2 linked regions of the Nonomuraea africana genome follow. The protein of the gene in region 2 interacts with the protein of the main gene of each other region in a pairwise test. Links are inferred from orthologs where the notes say so. Each region holds a gene or a part of one and is shown on either strand. Other genes may lie near its edges.

Evidence for each region. The genes of interacting proteins can lie anywhere in the genome.
Region 1: the proteins of rlmB (region 2) and H4W81_RS40525 interact in binary tests that used the Escherichia coli proteins (3 or more experiments, as listed by UniProt). The link is inferred for Nonomuraea africana from one-to-one orthologs.

What each region holds. Positions count from the first base shown.
Region 1 is NZ_JADBEF010000001.1:8,434,661-8,439,024, reverse strand. The notes cover bases 1,506-4,364. They hold H4W81_RS40525 (NAD(P)H-hydrate dehydratase), read right to left. Parts: upstream 3,738-4,364; coding sequence 2,274-3,737; downstream 1,506-2,273. Other genes in these bases: H4W81_RS40515 (hypothetical protein), read right to left, coding at 4,117-4,281; H4W81_RS40520 (holo-ACP synthase), read right to left, coding at 3,747-4,097; alr (alanine racemase), read right to left, coding at 1,506-2,261. Also shown: tRNA (adenosine(37)-N6)-threonylcarbamoyltransferase complex ATPase subunit type 1 TsaE, read right to left, coding at 1-76; H4W81_RS40535 (alpha/beta fold hydrolase), read right to left, coding at 73-1,122; more of alr, read right to left, coding at 1,119-1,505. UniProt on the Escherichia coli protein: Bifunctional enzyme that catalyzes the epimerization of the S- and R-forms of NAD(P)HX and the dehydration of the S-form of NAD(P)HX at the expense of ADP, which is converted to AMP.
Region 2 is NZ_JADBEF010000001.1:8,284,276-8,290,063, reverse strand. What follows is about bases 1,654-4,430. They hold rlmB (23S rRNA (guanosine(2251)-2'-O)-methyltransferase RlmB), read right to left. Parts: upstream 3,637-4,430; coding sequence 2,671-3,636; downstream 1,654-2,670. Other genes in these bases: cysS (cysteine--tRNA ligase), read right to left, coding at 3,650-4,430; H4W81_RS39765 (DUF2283 domain-containing protein), read right to left, coding at 2,278-2,475; H4W81_RS39775 (protein kinase domain-containing protein), read left to right, coding at 1,654-1,855. Outside these bases: more of H4W81_RS39775, read left to right, coding at 1-1,653; more of cysS, read right to left, coding at 4,431-5,041; H4W81_RS39745 (PPOX class F420-dependent oxidoreductase), read right to left, coding at 5,085-5,495; H4W81_RS39740 (DUF2637 domain-containing protein), read left to right, coding at 5,494-5,788. UniProt on the Escherichia coli protein: Specifically methylates the ribose of guanosine 2251 in 23S rRNA.

The DNA of each region.
Region 1 (4,364 bases), 150 kb from region 2 along the record:
GGTCGCCGCCCCTGAGCGAGGCGGCCAACCGCACGCCCAGAGCGCGCATGTCCTCGGTCGTGGCGACGACGGTCACAGCTCCACCCTCTTCATCAGGTCGCGCAGGGCCTCGTTCACCACGGCGGGCCGTTCGAGCTGGATCAGGTGCGAGGTCTCGGGCACCTCGGTCAGCTGGGCCTTCGGCAGCGCCGCCGCGATCGCCCTGCTGTGCTCGGGCGGCGTCAGCCAGTCCTTCTCACCGACCAGGATCGCGGTGGGCACGTCGTCGAGGACCCCCAGCGCGGACAGCTTGTCGTGGTTCATCAGCGCGGGATAGAAGTCGGCGATCACCTCGGTCGGCGTCGAGCGGATCATGGACTCGACGAAGTCGACCACGGTCGGGCTGACGTTCTTCGAGTCGCCGAAACCGAAATGGCGCAGCACCAGGAAGGCCACGTCGTTGCCCACGTGCCGGGTCTTGTCGACCAGGGGGCCGCCTCTGCCCAGCACGGAGACGGTGGTGGGGGCCACCTTGTGCAGGCCCCTGGCCAGCAGGGCGGGCAGGCCGAGGGTGATCTCGGCGAGCTTGCCCGCGCTGGTGGCGACGAGCGCGACACCGCGGATCCGGTCGCCGAACAGCTCGGGATGGCTGTCGGCGAGCGCCATGATGGTCATGCCGCCCATCGAGTGGCCGACCAGCACGCACGGCCCCGGCACGAAGGTCTCGAGCACCTCGTAGAGGTCTTGGCCCAGCCGTTCGATCGAGCTGTCCTGGTCACCGTTGCGCTGCGACAGGCCGTGGGAGCGCTGGTCCCACAGCAGGACCCTGAAGTCTTCGCGCAGGTCGCGCCGCTGGTAGTGCCAGGAGTCGAGGTTGTGGGTGTAGCCGTGGCAGAACACGATCGTCACCGGCGCGTCTTCCGGGCCGTCGATCTCGATGTGGAGCGCCACCTCGTCGGAGGTGATGAGCGTGCGCTGCCTGCCCTTCAGCTCGCCGAACGGCTCGTCGGCCTCGGGGTCGGGGCGGAGCCTGATGCGGCCCACCGCGTAACGCTTGGCCAGCGCCACCGCCGCGACACCCGCCGAGGCGGCTCCGACGATCGCGCCCGCGATGCCGACCTTCTGCCGTCTCGTGGTCGTCATGCCTTCACCTCCTGGTACACCCTCGGCACGCGCGCGCCGATCCTCGTCACGATCTCATGCGTGATCGTGCCGAGATTGTCGGCCCACTCCTGACAGGTCGGCTCGCCGTGCGTGCCGGGGCCGAACAGGACGACCTCGTCGCCGTCGGCCAGCGGGTCGCCACCGACGTCGATCATGAACTGATCCATGCAGACCCGGCCGACCACCGGTCTGCGCCGGCCACCGGCCAGGACCTCGACGCGGCCCGTGGCGCTCCTGAGGATGCCGTCGGCGTAGCCGAGGGGGACCAGGCCGAGCGTGCACTCCCCTCGCGTGGTGTAGAGGTGGCCGTAGGAGACGCCCGCGCCGTCGGGCACCCGTTTGGCCAGCGCGATCCTCGCGGCCAGCGTCATCGCGGGGCGCAGGCCGAAGTCGCCCTGCTCGGGGATGGGGCTCAGGCCGTACATCGCGATGCCCGCTCTGACGAGGTCGTAGTGGGTGCTCGGCAGCGTCAGGATCGCCGCGGAGTTGGCCAGGTGCCTGATCACCTGGGAGCCCGCGACCCCCGCCTGCTCGGCCAGTTTCAGCGCGCTCTCGTAGGCGTCGATCTGCAGGTCGATCGAGGTGTGCCCGGGCAGGTCGGCGCAGGCGAAGTGGGACCAGAGCCCGACGACCTCCACCGCGCCCTCGGCCTGGAGCGCGGCCGCCTCGCGCAGCAGCCCCGGCCAGGCGGCCAGGGGCGCGCCGCCCCTGCTCATGCCCGTGTCGGCCTCGAGGTGCACCCGGGCCGTCCGGCCCGTACGGCGGGCCGCGGCGGCGATCTCCGCCAGCCTGCCCTCGTCGGAGACCGACAGCTCCAGGTCGGCCTCGAGCGCCTCCTCGAACGGCTCGCCCGGCGTCAGGATCCACGACAGGATCGGCACGGTGAAGCCCGCCGCCCGCAGCGCGAGCCCTTCCCTGACGTAGGCGGTGCCGAGCCTGCTCGCCCCGCCCTCCACGACCGCTCTCGAGGTGGCGGCCAGACCGTGCCCGTAGGCGTCGGCCTTGACCGCGCCCATCAGCTCGGCGCCGCCCGCCCGCTCCCTGAGGAGCCCGACGTTGTGCCTGATGGCGGCCAGGTCGACCCGTGCCTGCGCGGGCGTCGCCTCACGGAAGCTCATGTTTCCAGTTTGTCAGCTCCGCCGACCTCGTGAGCGTGATTCGCCTCTCAGCGCCCGCATCGCGAGCGGGATCGCGGCCGCGACGTCGGCGGCGGCAAGCGGCGCGCCGTCGGCGGCCATGCGTCCCGCCAGCCCGTGCAGGAAGGCGGCGCAGGCTCCCGCGTCGTAGGCGCCGAGCCCGCCGGCCAGCAGCGTTCCCCCCACGCCCGACAGCACGTCGCCGGTGCCGCCCGTGGCCAGCCACGGCGTTCCCGTCGTGTTGACCCTGACCGGCCGGTCCTGCTCGGCGATCACCGTCGTCGACCCCTTCAGCAGCACCGTGACGCCGAGCTCGGCGGCCGCCCTGCGGGCGTGCTCGAGCCGCGCCGCCGCCACCCTGTCGGCCGGCACGCCGAGCAGCCGCGACAGCTCGCCGGCGTGCGGGGTGATCAGCACCGGCGCGGTACGGCGCAGCAGCCCCCGTTCCCTCGTCACGATCGTGAGCGCGTCGGCGTCCACCAGGACCGGCACGTCGGTGGCCAGCACCCGGGCGAGCAGCTCGTGCGCCCAGTCGTCGGTGCCGAGCCCCGGGCCGACCACCCATGCCTGGACCCGTCCCACCCCCTCGATCGAGGGCCGCTCCAGCTCCGTGATCACCGCCTCCGGCCACCTGGCGCGCACCTGGCGCACGGGCGGTGCCGTACCCACGTAGCGGACCATCCCCGCGCCGGCCCGCAGCGCGCCGCCCACCGCGAGGACGGCGGCGCCCGTGTAGCGGTCGCTGCCCGCCGCGACGCCGACCACGCCCCTGCGGTACTTGTCGGACTCGGCGCCGGGCCGCGGCACCAGGTCGTCGACGTCCTCGGCGGTCAGCGCGGCCACGTCGGGATCGGGCAGGTAGGGGCCGAGCCCGATGTCGACGAGTTCGAGCGCGCCGACGTGGGCGGCGCCCGGATCGACGAGCAGGCCCGTCTTGACCGCGCCCATCGTGACCGTGAGATGCGCCCGCAGCGCGGGCCCCGCGACGCGTCCCGTGCTCGCGTCCACCCCGCTGGGCACGTCCACCGCGACCACCAGCGCCTGCGCGGCGTTCGCGCGGTTCGCCAGCGACGCGTACGGCTCCCGCAGCGCCCCCGTCGCGCCGATGCCCACGAGCCCGTCGACGATGAGGTCGACCTCGCCCATGTCGCCGGTGACGCGCCCGCCCGCCCGCAGGAAGGCTTCCAGGCCCTCCTCGTGCGTCCTGGAGCCCGCGAGCAGCGCCTCGACCCGCGCGCCCCGCCTCGCGAGACGTGCGCCCGCGTGGAGGGCGTCGCCGCCGTTGTCGCCGCTGCCGACGAGCAGGAGCACGCGCGAGCCGTACACCCTGCCGAGCAGGCCCGCGCAGACGACGGCGAGGCCGGTGGCCGCGCGCTGCATCAGCGTGCCCTCGGGCAGCGTGGCCATCAGCGCCAGCTCGGCGGCCCTGATCTGGTCGGCGGTGTAGGCGGTGCGCATGATCCGAAACTAACCTTCGGCGATCACGTAGGCCAGCGCGATGCCCCCGTCGTGGGTGAGCGAGAGGTGCCAGCGCTTCACCCCGAGCCCATAGGCCACCTCGGCGGCCTGACCGCTGATGTGGAGTTCGGGCCTGCCGTACTCGCCCGTGCGGACCTCCGCGTCGAGGTGGCTGAGACCGGGCGGGGCGCCGAGCGCCTTGGCCACGGCCTCCTTGGCGGCGAACCTGGCCGCCAGCGACTGGACCCCCAGTGTCCGCTCGGCCTCGGTGAACAGCCGCGAGCGCAGGCCGGGCGTGCGCGCCATGGTCGCTTCGAACCTGGCCACATCGACCACGTCGACACCAATGCCCAGAATCATCCACCCAGCGTAACGACGGTTAGAAGCCCCCTCGCTGCCACGGGCCCCAGATGGCGAACGACAGTCCCTTGCTGGACTGGATGTTGACGTACAGCGTGCGCCCGCCGGGGCCGAAGGTGGAGCCGGCGAACTCCGCGCCGGAGTCACCCGGCACCGGCTCGAGCCGCGTAAGACCGTCGCCCACCTTTGGGTGTGCGTGGGCAGTCGCCAGTGAAGCAGGAAGATCCGACCCGCGAGGGTGGGAATCCCCCGGATTTATCTGTGAGG
Region 2 (5,788 bases):
CGATCCCTTGGTCAAGGGCCTTGCCCACCGCGCCCTCAGTTCTGACGGCCGCACACTCGTCAGCGTCAGCGAGGCCGGCGTGAACGTCTACGACGTCCGCACCGGCAAGCGCACCGGTGGCTGGGCCGGGCTGAGGCTGAAGGACGGGACTCCTCAGGAGCCGGCGCTCAACAAGAGCGGCCGCCTGCTCTCCCTGACGATCGGTTCAGAGCTCGGAGTCTGGGACCTCACCTCGGGAAAGCAACTGGTGCGGCGCTCCCTGGGGGAACGCGGCGGGTACAGCGCGATCTGGGGTGAGCACGAGTCGATCCTCACCGTGCTGTACCAGGGCGACATCGTCTACCTGTTGGACGTGGCGACCGGCAAGCAGTTCGGCAAGGCTCTCTACACGGACGGCGGCACGACGCCGTGGCAGCCTCCGCTCGTCGATCCGACAGGCAAACACCTGCTGCTGACGGGTGGACGCTTCGACGAGCTGGCGCTGCCGGGCTGGACCCGGGAGCGGCGCCTGGCGCCCTGCCGCATTCACGCGGACGTGGCGGCTTTCACCCCGGACGGCAAGACCATCGCCTGCGCGGCCGCCACGATCGCGCTCGTCGACGCGGCGACCGGTCGTGAACACAAACGGGGCGATGACGACTGGGCCTGCGACATCTGCACGAAATCCGGGGCCCAGCTGCGCTTCAGCCAGGACGGCGACTACCTGGCCGCCTTCGCCGCACGCGAGCTGCGCGTGTGGAAGGTCGCCGACCGGAAGCAGATCCTCACCTACCGGGCCGAGGACGAGCTGACCGACCTTCGGTTCGACCCCGACGGCAGGACCCTGCGCTACCTCTACGACAACATGGTCATCAGCCTCGACCTGTCGCCGAGAGCCGGCGCCACCCATGTCAGGAAGGGAGTGGCGAAACTCAGCCCCGGAGGACGGTGGGTGGCGATGGAGGATCCCGATCAGAACCGCCTCGGGCTCTGGGACCTGCGCGGCCGCAAGGAGGTGGCGACGTTCCCGCTCCGCGAATTCGGGGCATGGGGATTCGACCGGACCGGCACACGCATGCTCATCGCCGACCTCGCGAGCGTGCGGCTGATCGACCTCGCGACACATAAGAAGCTCTGGCAGCTCTCCACGCCCCACACGAACACGAACAACCCCGAACGTGTCGACTTCAGCCGGGACGGCAAGACGATCGCGCTCACGCTCCAGCCATCCTCCCAGGAGGGCAGCTTCCGGCTACTCGTGGTGGACACCGCCCGTGGGCGCGTCCTGCGCACGTTCAGCTCGCAGATCGGCGGCGGGCCGTACACGCCGGACGGGCGCCTCGCCTCGACTTTCGGAAGGTTCATAGACCTCACCACCGGCAAGCCGGTCGACGCGGCCTTCGACGTCGTACGCGGTGCCTCGGCAGTGGCCGTCAGCAGCCAGGGGCGGCTGGCGTTCAGCGCCGGTTCTGCCGGCCGCATCGCGATGTGGACGGTCCAGGGGCCGGTCCAGATCACGCCGGTCCTGCGCGGGACGACGGGTGAGATCACGGAACTGGCCTTCTCGACGAAGGGCGATCTGCTCGCCAGCGTGACCATGGAGGGCATCCTCCAGATCTGGGACGTCAACGCCATGCGGCGGCTCGGCGGCGCGTTCAACCTGCACGGCTCCCAGATCACCTCGCTCGCCTTCGGCCCGGACGGCTCCACCCTCTACGCCGCCGACTGGGGTTCCGTCTACAGGATCCCGATCGGTGCCGAGCGGATCGTCCAGGACGTGTGCCGCCGTGCCGGGCACACGCTCTCCCCGGCCGACTGGGCCGCCTTCCTCAAGGACGTGCCCTACCGCGACATCTGCCCGACCAGGCAGCCATAGTGAGCTGGTCTTGAATGCAAGGGTCACCACGAGGCGCATTGAGGGGCCACGGTGATTCCGGACAGCCGTCTTATGGGCGTAGCCTATGCGGCCGTTTGGGTTGAAAGGGACTCGTTGAGTACTTCCAGGGGTGGCCGGTAGCCGAGCGCCGAATGCAGGCGGCGGCGGTTGTAGAACCACGCGCGCCTCCACGACCTTCGCCACATCCACGCGACGACGCTGCTCCTGGCGGGAGTCCCCGTCCACGTCGTCGCGGCCCGCCTGGGTCACGCCGACCCAGCCATCACCCTCCGGGTCCATGCACACGTCATCCATGAGCAAGCGGCGACGGCCGCCGACGTGTTCGCGGACGCCGTCATGAACGCCGCCTGAAGATCCATGCCAGGCACGAGGGCTCCTCAAGCTCGGGAGGTCCCTCTTTCCTATTCTCCTGGCCACGCGGCGAGGATCTCGATACCAATCACTCGGCCGTTCTCGTCCAGGTCGAAGTTGACCATCGGGCTGTCCCCCGTGACCGTCCGCGCCACGCCACCGGGCGCGATCGGGCCCCGCAGGTAGATGTACGCGGCCCCCGCCTCGGGGTCGTAGGTCCACGTGCCGGGGTGCTCTTCCAGAGTCACGGAGTCTCCTGTTAGCAAGGCTGTTAGCAAGATTTCAAGATTGTCCTGGCAAATGAGAAGCCCCTGAACAGGTCTTCCCTGTTCAGGGGCTTCTCGCAACAGAGCCGACGTGGGGAATCGAACCCCAAACCTTCTGTTTACAAGACAGATGCTCTGCCGATTGAGCTACGTCGGCACGGCCCAACAGTCTAGACGCTACCGCCGCCGATGACGAGCGACCTCGTACAACGTCACCCCAGCCGCCACTCCCGCGTTCAGCGACTCCGCAGCCGCGTGCATCGGGATCCGGGCCACCACGTCACACTGCTCGCTCACCAACCGCGACAGCCCCTTGCCCTCGGACCCTACGACCACCACCAGGGGCTCCTGCAGGAGTTCCACCTCGTCGATGTCGACCCTGCCCGAGCCGTCCAGGCCGACCACGAACAGACCCGCCTCGCGGTACTCGCGCAGCGCGGCCGTCAGGTTGGCGGCGCGGGCGACGCGCAGGTTGGCGAGGGTGCCCGCCGACGTCTTCCAGGCGCCGCCCGTGACGCCGGCCGCCCTGCGGGAGGGGATGAGCAGGCCGTGCGCGCCGAACGCCGTGGCCGAGCGGGCGATGGCGCCCAGGTTGCGCGGGTCGGTCACGCCGTCGAGGGCGACGATCAGCGGCACCTCGGCGGCGTCGTGCGCGATCTCGACGAGCTCGGACGGATGCGCGTAGGAGTAGGCCGGGATCTGCAGCGCGATGCCCTGGTGGACGGCGCCCTCGGTGAGGCGGTCGAGCTTGTCGCGGCTGACCTCGAGCAGCGCGACGCCGTTGCCCGCGGCGACCTTGATGGCCTCGCGGACGCGGTCGTCGTTGTCGATGCGCTGGGCGACGTAGAGCGCGTTCGCCGGAACGCCTGCCAGGAGCGCCTCGAGGACCGGGTTGCGCCCGCCGATGTACTCGGGCGCGTCCTCGGACCGCTTCTGCCGTACCGGAGCCTTCGAGGAACCGCCGCCGCCCCGCTCCTCGCGCGCGATGCGCTCGCCGCGGGCCTTGTCCTTGTACCAGTGCCTCATGTGCGCAGGCGGAGTCGCGCCCTTGCCTTCCAGGGAACGGCGGACGTTGCCACCCGTGCCCTTGGCCGGTCCCTTCTTCTTGGAGGGCCTGCCCGACGCTCTTCCACCTGCTGCCATGTCACCAAGGGTACTAGCGGGTCAACTCCCATCGCGCCCCGTGCGGGGTGTCCTCGACGGTGATGCCCGCCGCGGTGAGTCCGTCCCTGATCGCGTCGGCGGCCGCGTAGTCCTTGCGCTGCCTGGCCAGGGCGCGCTGGTCGAGGGCCACCTGGACGAGCGCGTCGACCACCGGACGCAGCCCCGAGTCGCCCGTGCGCCACTGCTGGGAACGCGGGTCGAGGCCCAGCACGTCGAGCATGGTCTGCGTCTCGGCCAGCAGTCTGGCGACCGCCTCCTTGTCGCCGCGCGCGAGCGCCACGTTGCCCTCACGCACCACCTCGTGGACGACCGCGAGCGCCTGGGGCGTGCCCAGATCGTCGTCGAGGGCGTCGACGAAGGCCTGGGGCAGCGGCGCGTCGGCGTCGACGTCGTGGATGACCTCAGCCGCGCGTGTGACGAATCCCTCGATGCGCTGGTAGGCGGCGGCCGCTTCGAGCAGCGCCTCCTCGGAGAAGTCGATCGAGGAGCGGTAGTGCGGCGCGGCGAGGTAGTAGCGCAGCTCGACCGCCCTGACCCGCTGCAGCAGGTCGGGGATGAGCAGGGAGTTGCCGAGTGACTTGCTCATCTTCTCGGCGCCGATCTTGAGCATGCCGTTGTGCATCCAGTAGCGGGCGAACCCGTCGCCGGCGGCCTGCGACTGCGCGATCTCGTTCTCGTGGTGCGGGAAGATCAGGTCGAGCCCGCCGCCGTGGATGTCGAAGGTCGAGCCGAGGTACTTGGTGGCCATGGCCGAGCACTCGAGATGCCAGCCGGGACGGCCGGGACCCCACGGGGTCGGCCAGGTCGGCTCACCCGGCTTCTCCCCCTTCCACAGCGCGAAGTCGCGCGGGTCGCGCTTGCACGACTCGTCGTCGGTGTCGCCCGCGGCACGCATGTTCTCCAGCTTCTGGTTGGAGAGCTTTCCGTACTCGGAGGCGTAGGACTGGACGTTGAAGTAGACGTCGCCGCCCGAGGCGTAGGCGTGGCCGCGCTCGATCAGGCGCTGCATGAGCGTGATCATCTCGGGCACGTGCCCCGTGGCGCGCGGCTCGACGGTCGGGGGCAGGCAGCCGAGCGTGTCGTACGCCCAGGAGAAGGCCCGCTGGTTGCGCTCGGCGATGACGAACCACGGCACGCCCTCGGCCGCGGCCACCCGAATGATCTTGTCGTCGATGTCGGTCACGTTGCGGCAGAACGTCACGTCGTAGCCGGAACGCGTCATCCAGCGCCTGAGCACGTCGAAGTTGACACCGGAGCGGATGTGCCCGATGTGCGGAGGCGCCTGCACGGTGGCCCCACACAGGTAGATCGACGCCCGGCCGGCTTCGACCGGAACGAATTCACGGATGGCGCGCGTGCTGGTGTCGTATAGGTGCAGGCTCACGAACGCAAGGCTAATGCCTCACCCCGCTCTACAGGCCGAAGAATCAGCCCCGGAGCGTCACCTTCTCAGGTCGGATACGGACGATCAAGCGCTCGTTGCCCGCCTTCTCCTCCCATGCCTTGCCTGTGTACTTGTGCGAGAGCTCCTGTATCAGCTCGCCGTCGGGGTCGTCCTCCATGACCACACTGCCTCGCACCTCGGCGTACCTGTAGGGATTGCCGGGGTCGACGACCAGAATGCTGGCCCTGGGATCGCGCGCGAAATTGCGTGGCTTGCGGCGCCCCTTCACCGTGGAGAACAGGATGTCGTCTCCGTCGGTCCGCACCCACACCACGGTCGACTGCGGCCCGCCATCGGGATTGATGCTCGTCACTGTCGCGTAGTTCGCGGCGTCGAACAGCTTACGTACGTCCTCGTTCATGAACACCATTGTTCTGTAGGCTCGAAACGCCATGGACGTGACTCCCCCCTCCGCGCTGCGCCGCATCGGCATCGCGCTCGCCGGGCTCGCCGTCGCGGGCCTTACCGCCGCCGCCTGCGTGCTCTCCTTCGACGACCTGCGCGCCCTCGCCGTTCTCGGTACGGCCCGCGCCGACCTCGCCTACCTCTACCCGGCGGGCTTCGACGCCCTGCTGGCGGTCGCGCTGATCAGCGTGCTGCTGCTGCGCTCGGGACGGCTGCTCGTGCGCGCCCAGGCGGCCGTCGTGCTGGTGCTGCTCATCGTGGCCGCCGCCACCGTCAACGCGC